2 linked regions of the Actinopolymorpha singaporensis genome follow. The protein of the gene in region 1 interacts with the protein of each later gene in a pairwise test. Links are inferred from orthologs where the notes say so. Each region holds a gene or a part of one and is shown on either strand. Other genes may lie near its edges. The genes, in order: ndk and BLU27_RS28355.

The links.
Region 2: the proteins of ndk (region 1) and BLU27_RS28355 interact in binary tests that used the Escherichia coli proteins (3 or more experiments, as listed by UniProt). The link is inferred for Actinopolymorpha singaporensis from one-to-one orthologs.

The regions. Positions count from the first base shown.
Region 1 is NZ_LT629732.1:5,968,745-5,979,273, forward strand. The notes cover bases 7,772-10,529. They hold ndk (nucleoside-diphosphate kinase), read right to left. Parts: upstream 9,477-10,529; coding sequence 9,066-9,476; downstream 7,772-9,065. Other genes in these bases: BLU27_RS26785 (Nramp family divalent metal transporter), read left to right, coding at 7,772-9,029; BLU27_RS26795 (DUF4233 domain-containing protein), read right to left, coding at 9,619-9,951; BLU27_RS26800 (bifunctional folylpolyglutamate synthase/dihydrofolate synthase), read right to left, coding at 9,956-10,529. Outside these bases: BLU27_RS26745 (hypothetical protein), read left to right, coding at 1-469; BLU27_RS26750 (DUF1707 SHOCT-like domain-containing protein), read left to right, coding at 588-1,415; BLU27_RS26755 (hypothetical protein), read left to right, coding at 1,525-1,725; BLU27_RS26760 (sulfatase family protein), read left to right, coding at 1,920-3,410; BLU27_RS26765 (DinB family protein), read right to left, coding at 3,453-4,055; BLU27_RS26770 (DUF2461 family protein), read right to left, coding at 4,052-4,756; BLU27_RS26775 (helix-turn-helix transcriptional regulator), read left to right, coding at 4,897-5,886; BLU27_RS26780 (glutamate--tRNA ligase), read left to right, coding at 5,981-7,636; more of BLU27_RS26785, read left to right, coding at 7,740-7,771. UniProt on the Escherichia coli protein: Major role in the synthesis of nucleoside triphosphates other than ATP. The ATP gamma phosphate is transferred to the NDP beta phosphate via a ping-pong mechanism, using a phosphorylated active-site intermediate.
Region 2 is NZ_LT629732.1:6,333,605-6,344,344, forward strand. What follows is about bases 3,479-6,447. They hold BLU27_RS28355 (uracil-DNA glycosylase), read right to left. Parts: upstream 5,384-6,447; coding sequence 4,574-5,383; downstream 3,479-4,573. Other genes in these bases: BLU27_RS28350 (penicillin-binding transpeptidase domain-containing protein), read right to left, coding at 3,479-4,514; BLU27_RS28360 (maleylpyruvate isomerase family mycothiol-dependent enzyme), read left to right, coding at 5,636-6,442. In the rest of the region: BLU27_RS28340 (RtcB family protein), read right to left, coding at 1-729; BLU27_RS28345 (helix-hairpin-helix domain-containing protein), read right to left, coding at 726-2,585; more of BLU27_RS28350, read right to left, coding at 2,613-3,478; BLU27_RS28365 (hypothetical protein), read right to left, coding at 6,509-6,808; mycothiol conjugate amidase Mca, read right to left, coding at 6,902-7,804; transcription elongation factor GreA, read left to right, coding at 8,088-8,594; BLU27_RS28380 (DUF2089 domain-containing protein), read right to left, coding at 8,733-9,179; BLU27_RS28385 (hypothetical protein), read right to left, coding at 9,182-10,378; ilvA (threonine ammonia-lyase), read right to left, coding at 10,443-10,740. UniProt on the Escherichia coli protein: Excises uracil residues from the DNA which can arise as a result of misincorporation of dUMP residues by DNA polymerase or due to deamination of cytosine.

The sequences.
Region 1 (10,529 bases):
GGTCGGGTTCGGTCCGAAGGCGGCTCCCGCGAGCGGATCCGCGGGCAGGGTGGCGGGGCTCGCTTTCCTGGCGGCCGCCGCACTCGCCGGCACGCTGCTGCCGCTGGCGCAGGTGCACCGCTTCGGACGGGTCTGGCCGCGCTGGGTGCTCGGTCTCGCCGGCCACCGGGTGCCGCGGTGGCTGGTCCTCGGCCCTGGACTGGCTGTCTCGGTGGGGATGACGGCGTACTTCGGAACCGGCCTGGTCCAGCTCCTCACCCAGCCCGCGACCGCGGCACAAGCCGACCCGTACCCGCCCTGGTTCATGGGAGTGGCCATGTCCGCGTACCTCGTGTGGGGTGTCGGCCTCGGGGTCGCCGCCCTTGCCTACCGCCTGCTCACCCGGCCGCGGTGCGCATGGTGCGGTACGCCGGCCGAGCAGACCAGGATTCCTTCGGTACGGCGGGATCCTGTCGGTACGGCGGGATAATGTCCGCGCGGTGGGCGGGACCGGGACACGCCCCGGTCCGTCGTACGGGCGACTCCGCCCACCACCGACAGAAACACCGACAGAAACACCGACAGAACACAGCGCGGGGAAGGCGGCCATGAGCGACCAGCAACCCGAACCCCACCCGTCCGAGCCGGCGGGACCTGCCCACCCGGTGGCCGGCGGCGCCGACATCCTGGCCTCCGACGCCGAGCGGGAGGCGGTCGTGTCCCGGCTCAACGCCGCGTGCGGTGAGGGGCGGCTGACCCTGGAGGAGTTCAGCGACCGGCTGGAACGCTCCTACACCGCACGCACCCGCGGAGAGCTCGAACCTCTCCTCCGCGACCTGCCCTCGGCCGGCACGGAGGAAGCCACCGACCCCGCCGTACGCCGCGCCGCTGGTCGCGGTCGCACCGACTGGCACGTGACGCCGCTGGGTGGGCTGCGCCGGGGTGGCCGGTGGCGAATGCGCGACCACCTGGTGTCGGTGACGTTGATCGGCGGTGTCGACCTGGATCTGCGCGAGGCCCAGCTTGACGCGCCGGAGGTCATTCTGACCTCGGTGTCGGTCATCGGGGGCGTCAGCCTCACCGTCCCGCCCGGGGTCTCGGTGGTCACCGAGGGGTTCAGCCTGCTCGGCGGCCGGCGCATCGACGTCGACGAGGTGGCCGGTGAGGACGCGCCGACGCTGCGGGTGCGCGCGTTCTCCCTGCTCGGTGGTCTGCGGGTGGCGAGCTCCCGGCCGTACGACAGGTTCCGGGCCGCCCGGGAGAGCAGACGCGAGGCCCTCGCCGATGCCCGGGCCCAGCGTGGCGTGGCCCTCGGCGAAGGCCGGGCCCAGCGCAGATCCGCGCTGGCCGACGCCCGGGCCGATCGCCGGGACGCCCTGCGCGATGCTCGGCAGGCCCGTCGGGACGCCAGGCGCGCTCGCCGGGGCGGCCGGTAGCCGGAACGCCCTGTAGCCCAGAAAGCCCGGTAGCCGGACTTCGCGACTCCGCCACACCTGGAGCCGGTCCGGGTAGGAGGCTTCGGGATGTGATGGGAAGATGTGCCGCATGGCCGCGTTCCTGTGTCTCCCGACCGGGTCGGGACTCACTCTCGCCGACATCGAAGACTGGGCGTCCCGCGCCCGCGCGCTCGGCGCGGTCGACGACGCCGAGGTGATGGTCGGCGATCCCCCGCTGGCCGGCGGCGGCGAGCCGCTGACGCTGAGCGTCGCGGTCAACGTCAGCCGTACGGTCCTCCCCGACGCCTGATCTCCCCGACGCCTGATCTCCCGGACGCCTGACGCGGGTCCGAGCTGCGCATCGGCGCGCGGACCGTCCCGCCGCAGGTGCGATCGGCGCTCGCCGTGCCGCGTTGTTCAGGTGCGTCTTCCGGTGGAACGATCTCCCGACGGCGGTGACAGCTCCGACCGACCGGCACCGTTCACCGACAGGAAGGTCCGCCCATGCCCGACGCCAGGCCCGACCGCACCCCTGCCGCCAGGCCCAACGTGGTGGTCGTCTTCACCGACCAGCAGCGCTGGGACACCACCGGGGTGCACGGCAACCCGCTGGACCTCACCCCGAACTTCGACGCGATGGCGCGTGCCGGGACCCACGTGGTCCAGGCGTGTACGCCGCAGCCGGTGTGCGCGCCGGCACGGGCGGCGATCCAGACGGGCGCCTACCCCACCACCACGGGCGTGTTCCGCAACGGCCGCACTCTTCCGGCAGACGTGCCCACGCTGGCCGGGTGCTTCGCCGGCGCGGGATACTCCACCGGCTACATCGGAAAGTGGCACCTCGCCGACGAGGAGCCGGTGCCGCCGGGTAAGCGCGGTGGCTACCAGAGCTGGCTCGGTGCGAACGTGCTGGAGTTCGTCTCCGACGCCTACCGCACGGTGATGTTCGACGAGGACGGCGAGCCGGTGATGCTGCCGGGTTACCGCTCGGACGCGGTCTTCGACGCGGCGATCCGGTTCGTCGCCGACCAGACCGGCCCGGACGGCTCCGGCGTACGACAGCCGTTCTTTCTCTTCGTCTCGCTGATCGAGCCCCACCACCAGAACGAGGTGGACACCTATCCGGCACCCGAGGGCTACGCCGAGCGCTACCAGGGCCGCTGGCTCCCGCCGGACCTCGCCACGCTGTCGGCACAGGGCGGTACGGCACACCAGCACCTCGGTGGCTACTGCGGGCAGATCCGCCGGGTCGACGAGGGACTGGGCCGACTGGTCGACGCGCTGCGCAGCCTGGACCTGCTCGACGACACGATCCTCGCCTTCACCTCCGACCACGGCAGCCACTTCAAGACCCGCAACGGGGAGTACAAGCGCTCCTGCCACGACGCCTCGATCCGGGTGCCGCTCGCCCTGCGAGGCCCGGGCTTCGACTCCGGCGGTGCGCTGAACCGGCCGGTGAGCACGATCGACCTGCCACCGACCCTGCTCGACGCGGCCGGCGTGGACGTGCCCAAGCAGATGCAGGGCCGGTCGTTCCTGCCGCTCGTCCGCAATCCCGGCGCGGACTTTCCAGAGGAGGTGTTCGTGCAGGTCAGCGAGTCGGAGGTGGGCCGCGCGATCCGGACGTCCCGGTGGAAGTACTACGTCGTCGACCCCGAGGCGCACCCCTGGAACGACCCGGCGGGCAAGCGGTATGTGGAGACGGCGCTGTACGACCTGGCCAGCGACCCGTACGAACTCCGCAACCTGGCCGGACTGACCTCCCACCGCGAGATCTCCGACGAGTTGCGGCGACGCCTGGCCGCCCGGATGGTGGCGGCCGGTGAGGCTGCCCCAGACATCGTGCCCGCACCAGAGGTGCCCGCCGGGCCGCAACGCCGGGTCGACCCCGCCGCGCACTCCGGTCGGTGGACGCCGGTGCGGTTCGGGCACCAGCGGGCCGGGTCCGGATCGGGTCCCAGGACGCACGGCGGGGTCACCGACGCGCAGCCGTGAGGCCGACGCCGACCACGCCGGACCGCGGGCTGCCCGGGTGGCTCACGAGCCGGCGAACGGATCCCGCGGACGCTGGTGTCGGTAGAGGTCGCGGACGACCCCGATCTCCGCGCCGTGGTGGATCAGCTCGTCCAGGATGTGCAGCGCGAAGGCCGCGCCGTCGGACTCGGCGTACGGGCCGGCGAGCTCGCCCATTGGCCGGGCCAGCGCCTCGTCGGTGACCGCGGCGAGCCGGCGGCGCCAGATCGCGTGCGCACGCTCCAGGGAGGCGACCCCCGCGGCGGCGGTGCCCTGTGGCGGGTCCGGCTCCTCGTCCGGGCCGACCGGCAGTCCTAGCCAGGTGGCGGTCCGCTCGGCGCCGAGGACCTCGGTCAGGTGGGCGATCCGCCAGGCCAGGGTGGTGAACGGCGCCGGCTCCGGCGGCGTGGCCGAGCCGTCGGCGGCGTGGCCGCCGTCCCCGGTCGGCCGGACCGTCCAGGCGCCGGCGACCGGCTCCCAGAGGTATTCCTTGTCGGTGAGTTCGCCGAGCCGGTGGTGGAGTCGCTGCCAGGCGAAGTCGGAGAGGTCGAGCAGGTGCGCCTTCATCGAGTTGCTCGTCGAAGGGGCGGTCGAGGAGGCGGGCGGGGGACTCGTGGGGCTGGTCATGAACGCACGCTAGCCCCGGTGGCGGACAGCTCCGGTCCGGCATTCTCGGCGAACCACGACGTCAGCGGGCGGAGCGCGGCGAACTCCGCGAGAACCCGGTCGACCACCTCCGGCGTGTGCAACCAGGCCTCGCCGCCGACGGGACGGGCGGCGGTCAGCGTGCGGTGCCGAAGCAACTTCGCCCGAGGATGGTCGGGCGCGTAACCACGCGGCATCCGCTTCAGCAGGTCACCGCCGATCTCGTACCCGTCCCCGGCCAGCCCCTCGACGATCTCCGCCAGCTCCGCGCCGGCGTCACCGGCGACCGAGGCGCGGTAGCGCTCGACCTGCTCGCCCGGCGCGTACCACCACGAGCACTGAACGGCCAGCCCGTCGAGGTCGAACGAAACCCCCAGTTCGACGTTGGGCGCGACCCGGACCATGCCGGCCTGCCGCTGCCATGGCCACAGCATCTTGGCGAAGCCCCAGACGTGGAAGTCCTCGTAGGCCTCGTCGGCGTCGGCGACGTCCTGCAGCAGCGCGATCATCGGCTTGCGGACCAGGCGCTCGCGGTCGCGACGATGTCGTTCGCGTTCGGCCAGGGTCGGGTCGCCGTCCAGCCGCAGCAGCACGTCGAAGGCCTCCTCCGGCCAGCCGGTGCAGCGACGTTCGCCGCTTGGGTTCGCGGTCTGGTTCGCGGTCTGGTTCGCAGGTCGTCCCACGGGGACCTCCCGGGCGGGTGCGGGATCGCGGATGGGATGTGCGGAGCATGCCACCGCCCACCGACAACCGGCCGCGGACCGCCCATCCGGCGCCGAAGGGCTGGCCCCCGACGGCCCGCGCGCGGAAGAATCGCCGGGTCATGGATGTGATGGACACCGCCGCGCGCCTACTCCGGCTGCTCTCCCTCCTCCAGGCCCGCACGCACTGGCCTGGCGAGGAGCTGTCCGAACGCCTCGGTGTCACCCCGCGTACTGTCCGTCGTGACGTCACCCGGCTGCGCTCCCTCGGCTACCCCGTTCAGGCCGAACTCGGTACGCACGGCGGCTACCGGCTCGGCGCCTCGGGCCGGCTGCCTCCGTTGCTGCTGGACGACGACGAGGCGGTGGCCATCGCGGTCGGGCTCGGCGTCGCCGCGACCACCGCGGTGTCCGGTGTGGCAGACGGCGCGGTCGCCGCACTCGCGAAGCTGGACCAGGTGCTGCCGGTCCGGCTGCGGGAACGCGTGAGCGCCGTACGGGCGAGCACCGTGCAACTGCCCGGGCCGGAACTCCCCCGGGTGGACGCCGACGTCCTGGTCGTCCTGGCCACCGGCTGCCGGCGTACGGAGGGAGTGCGGTTCGGTTATCTCGACCACCAGGGGCGGGCCGGCGAGCGGTCGGTCGAGCCGTACCGCATCGTGCACACCGGCCGCCGGTGGTACCTCGTGGCCCGGGACCGGGACCGCGCCGACTGGCGTACTTTCCGGGTCGACCGGGTGCGGGAGCCGGTGCTGACCGGCCGGCACCACGAACACACCGACCCGCCGGACGCGGTCGCCATGGTGTCGGAAGGGACCAACCTCGCACCGTGGTCGATCCAGGCCCGGCTCCGGGTCCCGTTCGGCCTGGCGGAGGCCCGCCGGCGGTTCCCGCCCAGCGTCGGCGTGCTGGAACCCGACGGCGAGCCGGACGAGCACAATGCACCGTCCGCGATCCTGCGGGTGGCCGCCAACGACCTGGGCCCGCTGGTGTCGTTCGTCGCGGGGCTGGACTGCGAGGTCGACGTGCTCGCACCGGAGGAGTTGCGGGTCGCCGTCCGCGACCACGGCGCCCGCCTGGCCGCACGCCACGGCCGGCCACCGCCCGCATGACCACCGGCCTACCGGTCGCCGCCCGGTGGCGGTGCTCGCATAGGGTCGACGCAGCGATCCCACCCCACGTCTTCGCCAACGGAGATCACCAGCGATGCTCGACCGCGCCGAAATCGACGCCCTCTTCCCGGCGGACCTGCCCGAGCCGGCGTACTGGGAACAGCAGTACCCGCCCCGGCAGCTGCCCGAGGGCGCGAAGGTGACGCGGGTCGGTCCCTCGCCCACGGGGTCGGCCCACCTGGGGCTCCTCTACGTCGCGATCATCGACCGGTCCGTCGCCGACGAGTCCGGTGGCCGCTACATCTTCCGGATCGAGGACACCGACCAGGCGCGGGAAGTCCCCGGCGCGCTGGAGCAGTTCGACCGGGCCTTCGCCTACTTCGCGGTGAAGCCGGACGAGGCCGAGGACCTGCCCGGCGACTACGGCCCCTACCGCCAGTCCCGGCGTTCGCACATCTACCTCAGCTACGTCCGCGAGCTGCTGCGCCAGGACAAGGCGTACCTCTGCTTCGCCACCAAGGAGGAGCTGGCGCAGATCACCGCGACGCAGCAGAAGACGAAGCTGCCGACCGGCTACTACGGGCGGTGGGCGATCTGGCGGGACGCCGAGCCCGACGCCGTGCGGGCCAAGCTCGCCGAGGGTGCACCGTACGTCGTCCGCTTCCGCGCGCCCGCACGTCCCGGCGCACGGACGAGGTTCACCGACGCCATCCGGGGCGAGCTCTCCCACGAGTCCAACCGCAACGACGTGGTGATCCTGAAGACCTCCGCGCAGGAGCCGCGACTGCCGACGTACCACTTCGCGCACGCTGTGGACGACCACCTGATGCGGGTCAACCTGGTGATCCGCGCCGACGAGTGGATCTCGTCGGTGCCACTGCACCTGCAGCTGTTCGAGGCGCTGGGCTTCGAGGCGCCGGAGTACGCCCACATCGCGCCGCTGAACAAGCAGGACGGCGGCAGCAAGCGCAAGCTGTCCAAGCGCAAGGACCCCGAGGCCTCGGTTGACTTCTTCCTGGAGGTGGGCTACCCCGCGCCGGCCACGCAGTACTACCTGCGCGGCCTGGCCAACGGCCGGCTCGCCGACCTGCCGATGGCGGAGGCACTGGCGGCACCGATCCGGCTGGCCGACTGCGGCGTGGCCGGTCCCCTTGTCGACGTGGTGAAGCTGTCCGACATCAGCGCCGACTACATCGCCACCCTGTCCGGTGAGGAGATCCTCGGCCAGCTCTCCGCATGGGCGCAGACCTACGACCCCGAGCTGGTGGACGTCGTGGCGCGGGACCGCGACCTCGCGCTACGCGCGCTGGCCGTCGAACGCGAAGGGGTGGACAACCCCCGCAAGGACCTGCGGCGCTGGTCGGACTTCCGGCCGGTGTACGGCTTCTTCTTCCCGGCGCTGTTCCCCCTGGTGTCCGACCCGGGCGACGAGCGCCTGGGCGGGCTGGACCCGGCGATCGTCCGCACGCTGGCAGCCGAGTTCGCCGACGGGTACCAGGAGCTGGACGACCCGCAGGAGTGGTTCGCGCAGATCCGCGACCTCGCCGCCCGGCACGGCTTCGCCAAGAACGCCAAGGAGTACAAGCGCGACCCGGACGCGTTCCCCGGCTCCATCCGGGAGGCCGCCCAGGTGATCCGGGTGGCGCTCACCGGCTCCACCCGCAGCCCCGACCTGTTCTCGGTCGCCCGGGCACTGGGTGCGCCGGAGGTGCTGCGGCGGGTGCGCGCGCTGACCGGCGACCAGGCGTAGGGCCGAGGCGGACCACGGCACCCCGATGCCGACCACGATCGGGGGTACGGGGGGTACTCGGGGCACGCGCAGCCGAGCCGGTGGGCCGCGGCCGGGCGTACGCATGCGCTCGGGGGCGGCCCTGCTCGGTCCGGCCATGGTCGCCGCCGTCGCCTACGTCGATCCCGGCAACGTCGCCACCAACGTCACCGCCGGCGCGGAGTACGGCTACCTGCTGGTCTGGGTGATCGTCGCCGCCAACCTGATGGCCGGTCTGGTGCAGTACCTCTCCGCCAAGGTGGGGCTGGTCACCGGGCGTTCCCTGCCGGCCCTGGTCGCGGACGAGCTGTCCCGGCGGGCCCGGTTGGCGTACTGGCTGCAGGCGGAGCTGGTCGCGGTCGCCACCGACCTTGCCGAGGTGGTGGGCGGGGCGATCGCGCTGGCGTTGTTGTTCGACCTGCCGCTGCTGGCCGGCGGGCTGGTCACCGGCACGGTGTCGATGGCGGTGCTGGCCGTGCACGACCGGCTCGGCCGGCGACCGTTCGAACGCGTCATCGTCGCGTTCCTGCTGGTCGTGACGGTCGGGTTCCTGGCCGGCCTGGTGGTGGCTCCGCCGACGCCGGGTGAGGTCGCGGCCGGCCTGGTGCCGGGGTTCGCCGGGCTGGACAGCGTGCTGCTGGCCACCGCGATGCTCGGCGCGACCCTGATGCCGCATGCGGTGTACCTGCACTCCGGCCTGGCCGCCGACGGCCCGGCCGCGCGAAGACTCGCTGCCTGGACCTCCGCCGGGCGGCACCCGGCCGGGGTTCGGGCGGGGGTCGCGACCGCTGCCCGGGTGCGCCGCCGCGCGGGCCGGGTGGTCCGGCGCTACCTCGCCGTCACCCGGATCGACGTGCTGGTGGCGATGGTGCTGGCCGGCACCGTCAACCTCGGGTTGCTGCTGGCCGCCGCCACCGCCCTACGGGGTGTGCCGGGCACAGACCGGCTGGAAGGTGCGTACACCGCGATCGCCGACCAGCTCGGCGGCGGTCTGGCGGTGGTCTTCGCAGTGGGGTTGCTCGCCTCCGGGCTGGCGTCCACCTCGGTCGGCTGCTATGCGGGCGCGATGATCATGGCGGGGCTGCTGCGCCGGCGGATCCCGCTGCTGGTCCGGCGGCTGGTGACGCTGGCGCCGGCCCTGCTGCTGCTCGGGGGCGGGGTCGACCCGACCCGGGCGCTGGTGCTGTCGCAGGTGGTGCTGTCGTTCGGGGTGCCGTTCGCGGTGGTGCCGCTGGTGATTCTCACCGCCCGGCGGAGCCTGATGGGCGAGGCCACCAACCACCCGCTCACCACGGCGGCCGCGGTGGTCGTCGCCACCGTGGTGACCGCGCTGAACCTCGGGCTGGTGGCGCTCACCCTCACCGGGGCCGGCTGACCGCAGGGCGCGGTGCGGTCGGCCCCGGCACCTGCGCTAGCCGAGCTTCGGGAACCAGAGGTCGATCTCGCGGGCGGCCGACTCGGCCGAGTCCGAGCCGTGCACGAGGTTCTCCCGGTTGGACAGCGCGAGGTCACCGCGGATGGTCCCGGCAGCCGCCTTCCGCGCGTCGGTCGCGCCGTTGAGCAACCGGACGACCTCGACCGCCTGGTCACCCTCCAGCACCGCCGCGACCATCGGACCGCTGGTCACGAAGTCGCGCAGCGGTGGGTAGAAGGCCTTCTCCACGTGCTCGGCGTAGTGGGCGTCGGCCATCGCACCGTCGATGGTGCGGAGTTCGAGCGTGACCAGGGAGAGCCCCTTGCGTTCGTAGCGGCTCAGGATCTCGCCGACCAGGCCACGGCGTACGGCGTCGGGCTTGATCAGGACCAGGGTGCGCTCGGACACGCGTACTCCTCGCGATGAGTGGGCCGGGCGTGCGGGGACGCCGGCCCGGCGGAACGGACAGAACCTACGGAGCGGACAGGACTGGCAGGGCCGGAGGGACGGGCAGGGCTGACACGGCGGACAGGATGCGCAGCGTAACCGGTCACTCGGTGCGGTCCCGCTCGGCCCGGAGCGCGACGATGCGCCGGTCGAGGACGAGACAGACGAACCACAGCACGGCGAAGATCGCACCGAGGAAGAACATCAGGGGTACGACGACCCCCAGTGCGATCGCGACCACCTGCAGCACCGACCCGATCACGCGCCCGGCGGGGAACCGCAGCAGGCCCGCCGTGACCAGGCAGGCGACGGCGATCCCGCCGCCGACCGCACCGGCCCGGCCGCCGCCGACGTTCTCGATCGAGACGGCCACCGGGATGGCCAGGCCGACGATGATCGCCTCGAAGACGAGGATCGCCGCGAGTACCGAACGCACGACGTCACCGTCCTCCGAGCAGGACGCGGGCCTCGCCGGCGGTGATGACCGAGCCGGTGACCAGGACTCCGCCGGAGCCGAGTGCGCTGGCCTCCTCCTCCGCCAGGCGCATGCCGAGGTCCAGCGCCTCGTCCAGTCGCGGTGCGAGGTCGACGCGTTCCTCACCGAAGATGTCCATCGCGATCTCGGCGAGTTCGGCGGCGGGCATGGCGCGCGCGGTGGAGTTCTGGGTGCACACGATCCGGCTGAGCACCGGCTCGAATGCCTCCAGCAGCCCCTCCACGTCCTTGTCCGCCATCACCCCGACCACGCCGACCAGCGGCTCGAACGAGAACGACTCGGTGACCGCCGCCGCGGTCGCGGTCGCACCGTGCGGGTTGTGCGCGGCGTCCAGCACCACCGTCGGGCTGCGGCGGACGACCTCGAGGCGTCCGGGCGAGCTGACGTTGGCGAAGCCTTCGCGTACGAGGTCGGCGTCCAGGCCCTCGCCCTCGGTGACGCCGCCGGCGAGGAACGCCTCGACCGCGGCCAGCGCAACCGACGCGTTGTGCGCCTGGTGGACGCCGTGCAGCGGCAGG
Region 2 (10,740 bases), 360 kb from region 1 along the record:
GCGCGAACCGCAATGGATCATCACGCACACCTGGCCGGCCCGCAGCCCGTACGCCTCCGCGGCCGCCTGGTCGCGGACCGCGTCGACGACCTGCACCTCCAGGAAGTGGTTGCCCGAACCAAGGCTGCCCAACTGGTGCAAGCCGCGCTTGACAGCGCGTTCGCTCAGCGCGGCCGGGTCGGCGTCGTCGACCGCGCCGAAGTCCTCACACCTGTCAAGGTCGCGTTGCACGCCGTGCCCCTGTTCGACGGCGTACCTCGCGCCGGACGCCAGCACCTTCGCGAGTTGGCCGGCCCCGGACAGTTCCCACACCGCCCCCTTGCCCATGCCACGGGGCGTCGACCGGCTCAGTCCGTCCAGCACCGCTTCCTTCCTCGGCGCGAAGTCCGCCGCGTCGACGTCGGCCGCGTACAGCCGCACGCCGCAGGAGATGTCGAACCCGACACCCCCCGGGGACACCACGCCGCCCTCGGCGATGTCGGTGGCGGCCACGCCGCCGATCGGGAAACCGTAGCCCCAGTGCACGTCCGGCATGGCGTACGACGCGTCCACGATCCCCGGCAGCGTGGCCACATCAGCCACCTGCTGCAGCGCCTGGTCCCCGCCCACCTCGGGCAGCAGCCCCGGTGAGGCGAACACCACGCCGGGCACGCGCATCCGGCCGGTGGGCTCGATCTGATAGCGGTACGGCGTCTCCTGGACCAGTGCGGGTACGCGTGCCTGGGTCACGGCTTCTCCCGTCCTTTCCGTCCTTTGCGCAGAAACGTCCGAAGCCTGCGCAGCGGCCAGGTGTTGATCACGTCGCCGGCCGTCAGCCAGCCCCGCTGGGCGGTGCCCACGCCGTACCTCAGGTAGTCCAGGTGGGCGACCGCGTGCGCGTCGGTGTCGACGGCGAACTTCACCCCGTGGCGGCGGGCGGCCAGGAGGTGCTCGTCGTTCAGGTCCAGCCGGTCCGGTGAGGCGTTCACCTCCAGCGCGGTGCCGGTGTCCGCACACGCCTCGTACACCGCCTCGAGGTCCACGTCGATCGGCTGCCGGTGGCCGATCAGCCGTGCCGTCGGGTGCCCGATCACGTTGACGTGCGGGTTCTCGCAGGCCCGGACCAGCCGACGGGTGAGTTGCGCCCTGGTCTGGTTGAAGTGGGAGTGCACGGACGCGACGCAGATGTCGAACCCGGCAAGGAAGTCCGCCGGCCAGTCGACCTCGCCGTCGGGGTCGATGTTGAGTTCGGTGCCGTGCAGCAGGGTGAGGTGGGGGTAGCGCTTCGCCAGAGCGTGCAACTGCTCGCGCTGGGCGAGCATCTTCTCGTCCGTCATCCGCTGCATGTAGAGATTCGGCGCGTGGTCGGTGACCGCGTAGTAGTCGTAGCCCCGCTCGGCTGCCGCGGCCACCATCTCGGTCATCGGCGCGACCCCGTCGGTGAGGTCTGTGTGGGTGTGCAGGTCGCCGCGGATGTCCTGTTCGGTCACGACGTCGGGCAGCGTGCCGTCGCGGGCGGCCTCGATCTCGCCACGGTCCTCCCGCAGGGTCGGCGGAATCCAGGGCAGCCCGATCCGGGCGTACACCTCCTGCTCCGACTTCGACACCACCAACTCGCCGGCCTCGGGAGGTCCGGACTCCTCGGCCGGCTCGGTCGGCTCGGTCGACTCGGCCGGCGGCCCTTCCCCACTTGCCGGCTCGCCTGTCAACGTTGCCTTGCGCCGGTGCCTGCGCTGCGCCGGCGGGACGGTGAACAGGCCGTACTCGGACAACTTGAGGTCCTGGCGTACCGCGATCTCGCGGGTACGCACGTTGTGCGCCTTGGACCCGGTGAAGTACTGCAACGCCGCACCCCACGACTCCGGGGGTACGACCCGCAGGTCGACCTGCATCCCCGCCGTGGTGCGAACCGACGTCTTGGTGTCGCCGTGCGCGATCACCTCCGACACCAGCGACAGTCCGGTCAGAGCCTTCATCAGCGACCTTGGTTTGGTCGACGCGGCGAGGATGTCCAGGTCGCCGACAGTCTCACGCATCCGGCGCAGCGACCCGGCGTAGGTGCAGCGCTCGCACTGCGGCAGCGCGGACAGCGCGGCGACGACCTCCTCGGCGAGTTCCATGGCCACGTCCAGCGTGACCCGCCCACCGGCCTGGCGGAGCAGGGTGATGCCGTGCCGGAGATTCTCCTCGGTCCTGGGCCCGAAGCCCTTCAAGCCCCTCAGGCGCCCCGCGTCCAGCGCGTCGAGCAGGTCCTGCACGGAGGCGATGCCGCGTTCGTCGTACAGCATCATCGCCTTGCGCGGGCCGAGCGTCGGAATCTGCGTCAGCTCGCGTACGCCGGCCGGAATCCGCGCACGCAGCCGCTCGACCTCCTCGATTCGGCCGGTTCGGAAGTACTCGACCACCTTCGCCGCGATCGAGTCACCGACGTTGGGGATCTCGCGCAGGCCGGCGGCGTCGAGCGTGGACACGTCGAGGTGGTGCCCGGCGACCGAGCGCGCGGCCTTCTCGTAGACCCGCGCCCGGTAGGGGGCGCCACCGGTGATCGCCACCAGGTCCGCGTATTCCTGCAGGAGCGCGCCCACCTGCTCGTTCGGTCGCGCCATGCCTTCGAGTCTAGGGCGGGAGGGTGCCTATTCCACGAAGTTGATGCCGCGCAGGAACGTACGCGCCACGGGTCCCGCGTCCTTGCCGCCCCCGCCGCCGTCCTCGACCAGCACCGCGAACGCGATGTCGCCGCGGTAGCCGATCATCCAGGCGTGGGTGCGCGGCGGGTCGTCACTGCCGTACTCCGCCGTCCCGGTCTTGGCGTAGACGTCCGGGCCGGGCAGGTCCAACTGCCTGGCGGAGCCGGTCGCCACCACCGCCCGCATCAGCCCTCGCATCTGGTCGACCAGTTCGGCCGGCAGCCTGTCGCCCGCGGGACCGCCGGGCGCCACGTCGGGCAGGAGCACCGGTTTGTACGGCCGTCCGGCGTCCACCGTCGCGGCGACCAGGGCCATGCCCAGCGGGCTCATCAGCACCCGCCCCTGCCCGATCATGCCGGCGGCGCGGTCGACCAGGTCGCGGGGCTCGGGCACCGAACCGGAGTAGGCCGGCAGCCCGAGCTTCCAGTTCGTGCCGATGCCGAACCGCTCGGCCATCGCCACCAGGTCCCCGTCGTCCAGGTCGCGGGCGCGGTCGACCACCGTGGTGTTGCACGAGTGCGCGAACGCTTCGGTCATCGGGCCGTCGGGCAGCGAGAAGCCGTAGGCGTTCTTGAAATGCTTGCCGCCCACGGACGTGGTGGCCGGACAGGTCACCGTGTCGCCGGGACGCAGCCCGCCCGCCAGCAGGGCGGACACCGACACCACCTTGAACGTCGAGCCGGGCGGGTAGCGGCCGACGAAGGCACGGTTGTACGACGTCACGCCGGGGCCGTTGGCGGCGGCGAGCACCTCACCGGTGCCAGCCCGTACGGCCACCAGGGCGGTCGGCTTGGCCTGGCCGGCGACCGCGTCCTCGGCGGCGTTCTGCACGTCCTGGTCGAGCGTCGTCCGCAGAGGTCTGCCCGGCTTCGCGGTCTGCGAGAACACCGTGGCCACCCTCTGGTCGCCGGAAGTGCGCACCACGTCGATCCGGCCGCCGGGGGTGCCGGCCAACCGGGTCTGGTACGCCGCCTGCAGCCCGCTCGCGCCCACCGCGTCGCTGTCCATCGCGAGCGGGCCCGCACCCTTCAGCGAGTCCGCGGTCGCCGGCGCGACGACGCCGAGCACGCCGCGGGCGAACGACGACGACGGCCCGAGCGACATGATGTCCTCGCGGGTCACCACGCCGGGGATGGCGTCCAGCCGGGCCCGCTCCTTCTGGTAGGCGGGCTCGCGCAGGGTCAGCACGTCGACGAAGTACGTCGGGCCGGCGGCCTCTGCCCGCCTGCGCAGGGCGTCCGGGTCGATGTCGAGCACCTGCTGCAGCTTGGCGTAGGTGACGTCCGGCTCGACCCGGCGCGGCTCCACCCCCACCCGGACGACCGGAGTCTGCTTGGTCAGCGGCTTGCCCGACCGGTCCAGGATGGACGCCCGGGTCGGCAGCTCGCGTTCACGACGGAGCGCCGTGCCCGCCGCGAGCTTCGGGTGGAACGTCTCCGGCGTCCACCACACCTTCCACCTGCCCTGGTCGTCCTCGCGTACCTGCGCGGTGGTGGCGTAGCGCCACGTGCCCAGACCGGCCAGGTCGTGGGTGACGGTCAGGGGCTGGCGGCAGACCTTCCCGTCCGCCTTCAGCTTCGCGGCCTGGTCGCTGTCGAGGCAGGTCAGCTCGCCGGCCGGGCGTACGGACGTCTTCCGTGCCCGAACCGCCTTGGTGTCCGCCGCCACGTCACGGCTCGCGGCCCTCGCCGTGCGCGGATCGACCGTGGAGCCGAGCTCGCCGGACGACCACGCCGCGGCGAACGCCCGGGCCGCCCGGGACGCCTCGTCCGGCGGTCCCGGCGAGCAGCCCGCCGCGGCCGCCAGTGCTGTGAGCGCGGCCACCGCCGCCGCCAGGCGTGTACGCATGAGATCCCCCGTCGCGCTGCGTCGCTACCAGTCAGGTGCCAGGAGTCAGTCGGTGAAGGTCAGTCGAGTGCCCAGTCGACCGGCTCCCCGCCCTGCTCGGCCAGCAGGGCGTTGGCCCGGCTGAACGGCCGGGAACCGAAGAAGCCGCGGTCGGCCGACATCGGGCTGGGGTGCGCCGACTCGATCCTGGGCACCTTGCCCAGCAACGGCCGCAGGCTCTGTGCGTCCCGGCCCCACAGGATCGCGACCAACGGGGTCTCCCGGGCCACCAGCGCCCGGATGGCCTGGTCGGTGACGGCCTCCCATCCCTTGCCGCGGTGGGCGGCGGGGCGGCCGGGCTCGACGGTGAGCGAACGGTTGAGCAGCAGGATCCCGCGCCGCGACCAGGGCGACAGGTCGCCGTTGGACGGCTGCGGAAGGCCGAGGTCGGCGGCGTACTCGCGGTAGATGTTGCTCAGGCTGCGCGGGATCGGCCGCACATGGGGCGCCACCGAGAAGCTCAGTCCCACGGCGTGTCCCGGCGTGGGATAGGGATCCTGGCCGACGATGAGGACCCGCACGTCGGCGAACGGCTGCTGGAACGCCCGCAGGACGTCGGGGCCGGACGGGAGGTAACGTCGCCCGGCGGCGAGCTCGGCACGCAGGAAGTCGCCCATCGCCGCGATCTGGCCGGCGACCGGGGCCAGGGCATCCTCCCAGCCGGCGGCCACCAACTCGGCCAGCGAGCCGCGGCCCTGGGTGGCTCGCGGCGCAGTCTTGGGCGTGATGCCGGTGCCCTCGGTGATGCCCGTGTCCTCGGTGGCGATGTCCTGGGTGGTACCGCTGCCTTCGGCGACGCCACTCAGCTCCGCCTGGGCCACTTCGCTCATGCCTACCTCCTCGGCTGTCGCTGGACCCGGCCCGCCCCCGCTGCGCTGACCGAGCCTATGGGACCGCACCGACACCACCGGATCCACCCGCCGCGCCGGTCGAGCGAGGCCCCGCATCCCCCCGGCGGCGTTGTCGTGGTCGCGCGTGGAACACCGATACGCGGGTCCTCCGCCTTGCCGGACGGGCGCGGCTCCTTCGCTCACTACTCGACCCTGATCGGGGAGAGCGGCTGGGGGTCATATGTTGACGCCATGACGAGGATCGCCGACTCCGTACCACCACGCGGTGCGTTGGACCCGCCTACCTACGCCGCTTTCATCCGGGCCGAGGGTGCCCGGCTGCTGGCGGCGTACGAGACCGGACCGGCGTCCGCCCGCGTACCCGCCTGCCCGGAGTGGACCCTCACCGACCTGGTTGCGCACACCGGACGGGTGCACCGGTGGGCGGCGGAGATCGTGCGGACCAGCGAGTTTCCCGGTGGCGGGTCGGACACCGTACCCGGCCCGGACGGCTCCGAGCTGGGACCGTGGTACGCCGAGTCCGTCGAGCTGCTGCTCGACCGGCTGGCCGCGACCGACCCCGCCCAGCCGACCTGGGTGTTCGGCGACGGCGGCACCGCGGAGTTCTGGTCCCGACGCCAGGCCCACGAGGTGTGCGTCCACCGTGTCGACGCCGAACTCGCGATCGGTCTCCGGCCAGTCGTCGACCCCGACCTGGCCGCCGACGGGGTGGGCGAGGTCGTGGAGGTGATGATGCCGAGGTCGCAGCGCTTCGGGCCCCATCGGCTCGTCGCGCCGGTGCTGCTGAGGTGTACCGACCACGCCGGCCGCTGGCTGGTGAGCCCTCCGGCCGAGCCGGGCGGAGTGCCGGTCGGAACCGGCCCCGCGCTCACCGACGCCGAAGCGGCCTCCGCGGCCGCGACCGTCGCGGGAACAGCCGGCGACCTGCTGCTCGCGCTGTGGCGGCGGCTGCCGGCCGACGAACTCGGCCGACGGCTCACCGTCGAAGGTGACCACGCGGCGGCCAGGGCCGCGCTCGACGCCCGAGTGGTCCCCTGACCAGCTGATCCGCTGAGCCGCAACTCGGCGGATCAGCCGGTCAGGTAGGCCGGTGGGGTCAGCCGATCAGCGGCGGCGGTCCTCCGCGCCGGACTGGTCCGGGCCGGGCCGGCCGTCGTCCGCGGTGTCGCCCGGGCCGTCGATCGGTCCCGGCCGGTCACCGCCGGCGGGCGGTTGCCCGGGTCCCGGACGGCGGCGCGGGTTGGGCTCCTCGAACCGCACCTTGCGCAACTGTTTGTTCATGTTGCGCCACAACAGCACCGTCGCGACACCGATCGCCGCGATCACCACGAAGCCGAGCAGGCCGGGACCCACCCACGCCGAGTCGTCCTGCGGCGCGGCCGCCTGGACGATCATGTACAGCACTGGACGTACCTTCTCCCACCTGGGTGTTCATGGACCGCGACACGCGCACGGGCCCGTCAGACGATTGTCGCAGCCCTGGGCGGGGGCACGCCCTCAGGAGGCCTCCGGCGCGAGCCGCCCGGCGCTGTGCGGGGTGGGTGCGTCCTCGGGGAGATCGCGCAGCCCCGCGAACAGGTCGTCCTCGGGAACGGGCGCCTCCACCAGGCTGCGAGCCAGTTCGTAGTCCTCGGTCGGCCAGGCGGCGACGTGCACCTCCAGCGGGCAGGCGAACCACGGCCCCTCGGGGTCGATCTGGGTGGCGTGCGCGAGCAGCGCCTTGTCGCGGACCGGGAAGTAGTCCGAACACGGCACCCGAGTGGTCACCCTGGCGGCGTGCGCCGGGTCGGGCTTCCACTCCTTCAGCCGCTCGGCGTAGGGCGACTCGAGTCCCCGGCGCACCATCTCGTCGTGCAGCGCCTTGGTGCGCTCCCAGTGGAACGAGTGGTGGTAGTAGAGCTTGAGCGGGTGCCACGGCTCGCCGGCCTCGGGATAGGCGTCGGGATCACCGGCCGCCTCCCACGCGGCGATGGTGACGTTGTGGCACATGATGTGGTCCGGGTGCGGATATCCGCCGTTCTCGTCGTAGGTCGTCACGACGTGCGGACGGAACTCGCGCATCACCCGCACCAGCGCGCTGGCGGACTCCTCCACCGGCGTCGCCGCGAACGATCCCTCCGGCAGCGGAGCCGGATTGTCGCCCTCGGGGAAACCGGAGTCGACGAAACCGAGCCATTCCTGCCGGATGCCCAGGATCTCCCGTGCCCGGTCCATCTCCTGCCGGCGGATCTCGGCGAGATTCTCCAGGACATCGGGCCGGTCCATGTGCGGGTTGAGAATCGATCCGCGCTCTCCGCCTGTGCAGGTCACGACCAGGACCTCGACCCCCTCCGCGACGTAACGGGCGGTGGTGGCGGCCCCCTTGCTCGACTCGTCGTCGGGGTGAGCGTGCACGTGCATCAGCCGTAGCGGCGCGGGTGCGGTGGAAGGCACCGTAGTTTTCTCCTCTGTCCGGCGGCGCGGGTTGCAAAATTTGCGCGCGACCACCATGGTGGCTCAGACCACCGACATTCTTCTCACCGACCTCGACGTACCGACGTGGGATGGCCGGGAGAGCCGCGCGTTGTTAGCCTGATAGGTCAGTCCGTACAGTTCCGGACACGCACCGAGAGCGCACCGGCGCGAAACGACCAGGTTCTTTCCGAATGACCGAAGTGCCCCCGCATGACCAAGGAGCAAAGCTGTGACGCAGTCGACCGACGAGAACGTCATCTGGCTCACGCAGGACGCCTACGACCGTCTGAAGGCGGAGTTGGACCATCTCACGGGTACTGTGCGCGCGGAGCTCGCCAGGAGGATCGGTGAAGCCCGCGACGAGGGTGACCTGCGGGAGAACGGCGGCTACCACGCCGCGAAGGAGGAGCAGGGAAAGGTCGAGGCGCAGATCCGCAAACTGCAGGACATGCTGCGCCGCGCCCGGGTGGGTGCCACGCCGGCGGACGACGGGATCGTCGAGCCGGGCATGAAGGTGACCATTCGCTTCCAGGGCGACGACGACACCGAGACGTTCGTGCTCGGCTCGCGTGAGCTGCTGTCACTGGACTCCTCGGTCGACCTGGAGGTCTACTCCCCCGAGTCGCCGCTCGGCCGCGCCATCAGCGGCAAGCGCAAGGGCGACCAGGCGACCTACTCCGCCCCCAACGGCCGCAGCGTCACGGTGGAGATCGTCGACGCCGTGCCCTTCGGCTGAGCACCGGCTGGGCATCAGCCCGTCGACCGGGCCGCCGCCCGGACAGCGAGAACCCACGATGCGCGGTGACGCCGCGCATCGTGGGTTCCTTCGTACGCACTCCGGGGGTTGCCCCGGCTGGAGTTGCCGCCGCCGTCGCTAACCGACCTGGCGGAGCCGGTCGGCGGCGGCATCCACGTCGATCTCGCCCCGGGCGAGCATCGCCAGGACGTCCTCCCGGCTCTGCTCCGGCTCGTTCGGAACTGCCGGTGCGGAAGGAGCGGGCGGCGAACCGGCGCCTTCCAGACCCAGCTTGGCCAGCAGGTCGGCGTAACGCTGCCGGGCCGTCGGATAGCTCACGCCGAGGTGCCGTTCCACCTCCCGCATGTTGCCGCGCGAGACCAGGAAGACGCGTAGCAGGTCGCGTTCTGCGTCGGTCAGGCCGCAGAACCCGCATGACTCGAACACTCCCGACAGTTCGCTCGCGCACGCGTCGCAGCTCAGCCGGGTCACCTGCAGACCGGCACCGCAGACGGGACAGTCGCGTGGCGGCCGGTGCGCATGGGCGGAGGGATGTCTCGGGTATCCACCCGTGCCGTACGCCATGCTCACGGCGCCTGCTTGACGGTCGCCATCCCCATCACGACTTCCAGGTCGAGCTGGCCGTCACCGCTACCGATCACGTGCTCGTCCCGGTCGGCGCCCGGCGGCTCCCACTGGACCCGGCCGAGCTGGACGTCGGGGCGCACCCGCACGCTCGAACCCGGCAGCAACCGCAGCTGCAGAGAGCCGGACTCCGCCCGCAACCGCGACTTGCCCCGGTGGATGCGTCCCTCCACCTGCGCCGAACCCGCCTGCACGAGCACGTCGATCGGACCCTCCACGTCGCGGACCCGAGCGGAGCCACCGGTGACCCGCACCTGCTCCAGGCTCGGGATGCGTTCGGCGTTGACGCTGCCCGCGGTGACCTCGACCTCCACCGCCAGGCTCGGGTTGACGCGTACGGAGAGCTCGCGTCCGAGGTCGAAGACCCGCTCCTGCACGTCGCGCAGTGACCGGGTGCGCATCAGGGTGAAGCCGTCCAGGGACGCCCCGAACTCGCCCTCGCTGGTGACGACCAGGGTGTCGCCCTCCTGTCGTACGACGTGCGGACCGTCGACCGCGACCGTCGAGACGAACGGCTCGCCGATGATCCGGACCCGCCGCCCGACGGCGCGAACCCGCACCCGGCTGGTCGGCTCGGCCGCGGAGGTCGTGGGCAGTGTCCGCTGCTCCGACGTGCCGGCGCCGGGCCCACCCGACGCCTTCGCCCCGGCCGAGGTCGCTCCGCTTCCGGACGGAGCGGACCCGGCGTCGGCGGTCCGGCGGGCCTCGTCCAGCCGGGCGGCGGCCTCCTCCGGGCCGAGCCGGCCGGCCGCGACGTCGGCCAGGATCCGGCGTACGGGATCGTCGCCCTCCGGCATCGGAGTGGGGGGCGTGGAAGCTGCGGGGGGCTCGGTAGTGGGGTACTCGCCGTTGCCGTGCGGCCCGGCCGCGTGCTCGGCGGCCCGGATCGCGTCCCCGGTGGCGGACTGCGCCTGCTCCGCGCGTTCTGCCGCCTCCCGCTGGCGGCGTTCGGCCTCGGCGCGCACCTGCTCGGCCACCGGGTCCGGCGTGGCAGCGGGACCATCGTGGCCGTCGTGGGTCTCGTGGCCGGCATGGGACCCGTGCCCCTGCGAGGTGGAGGCGGGCTCGTCGCGGTGGGTCGGAACGGCGTCGGTGGCCTCGGCCCAGGGGTCCGATTCGGAAGGTGTGTTCTCAGGCATGGGTCGATTCCACTCCGCCCGTCATGGAGTGTCAAGGCCGACTTTATAGATCCTGAATACTGACCTACGAAAAGTTGACCGTGTAGCCGGCCGATCGCAGTCGGTGCAGAATCTCCTCCCGATGCTGCTTCCCCCGCGTCTCCAGTTGCAGGGCCACGTCGACGTCGCCGAGGTGCAGGCCGGCGCCCGTCCGCTGGTGTACGACGTCCAGGACGTTCGCGTCCACCTCGGCGAGCTTGCTCAGGAGTGCGGCCAGCCCGCCCGGCTGGTCGGGCACGCACACCCGCAGCGACATGTACCTACCGGCGGCGATCATCCCGTGGCGCAGCACCCGCATCAGCAGCAAGGGATCGATGTTCCCT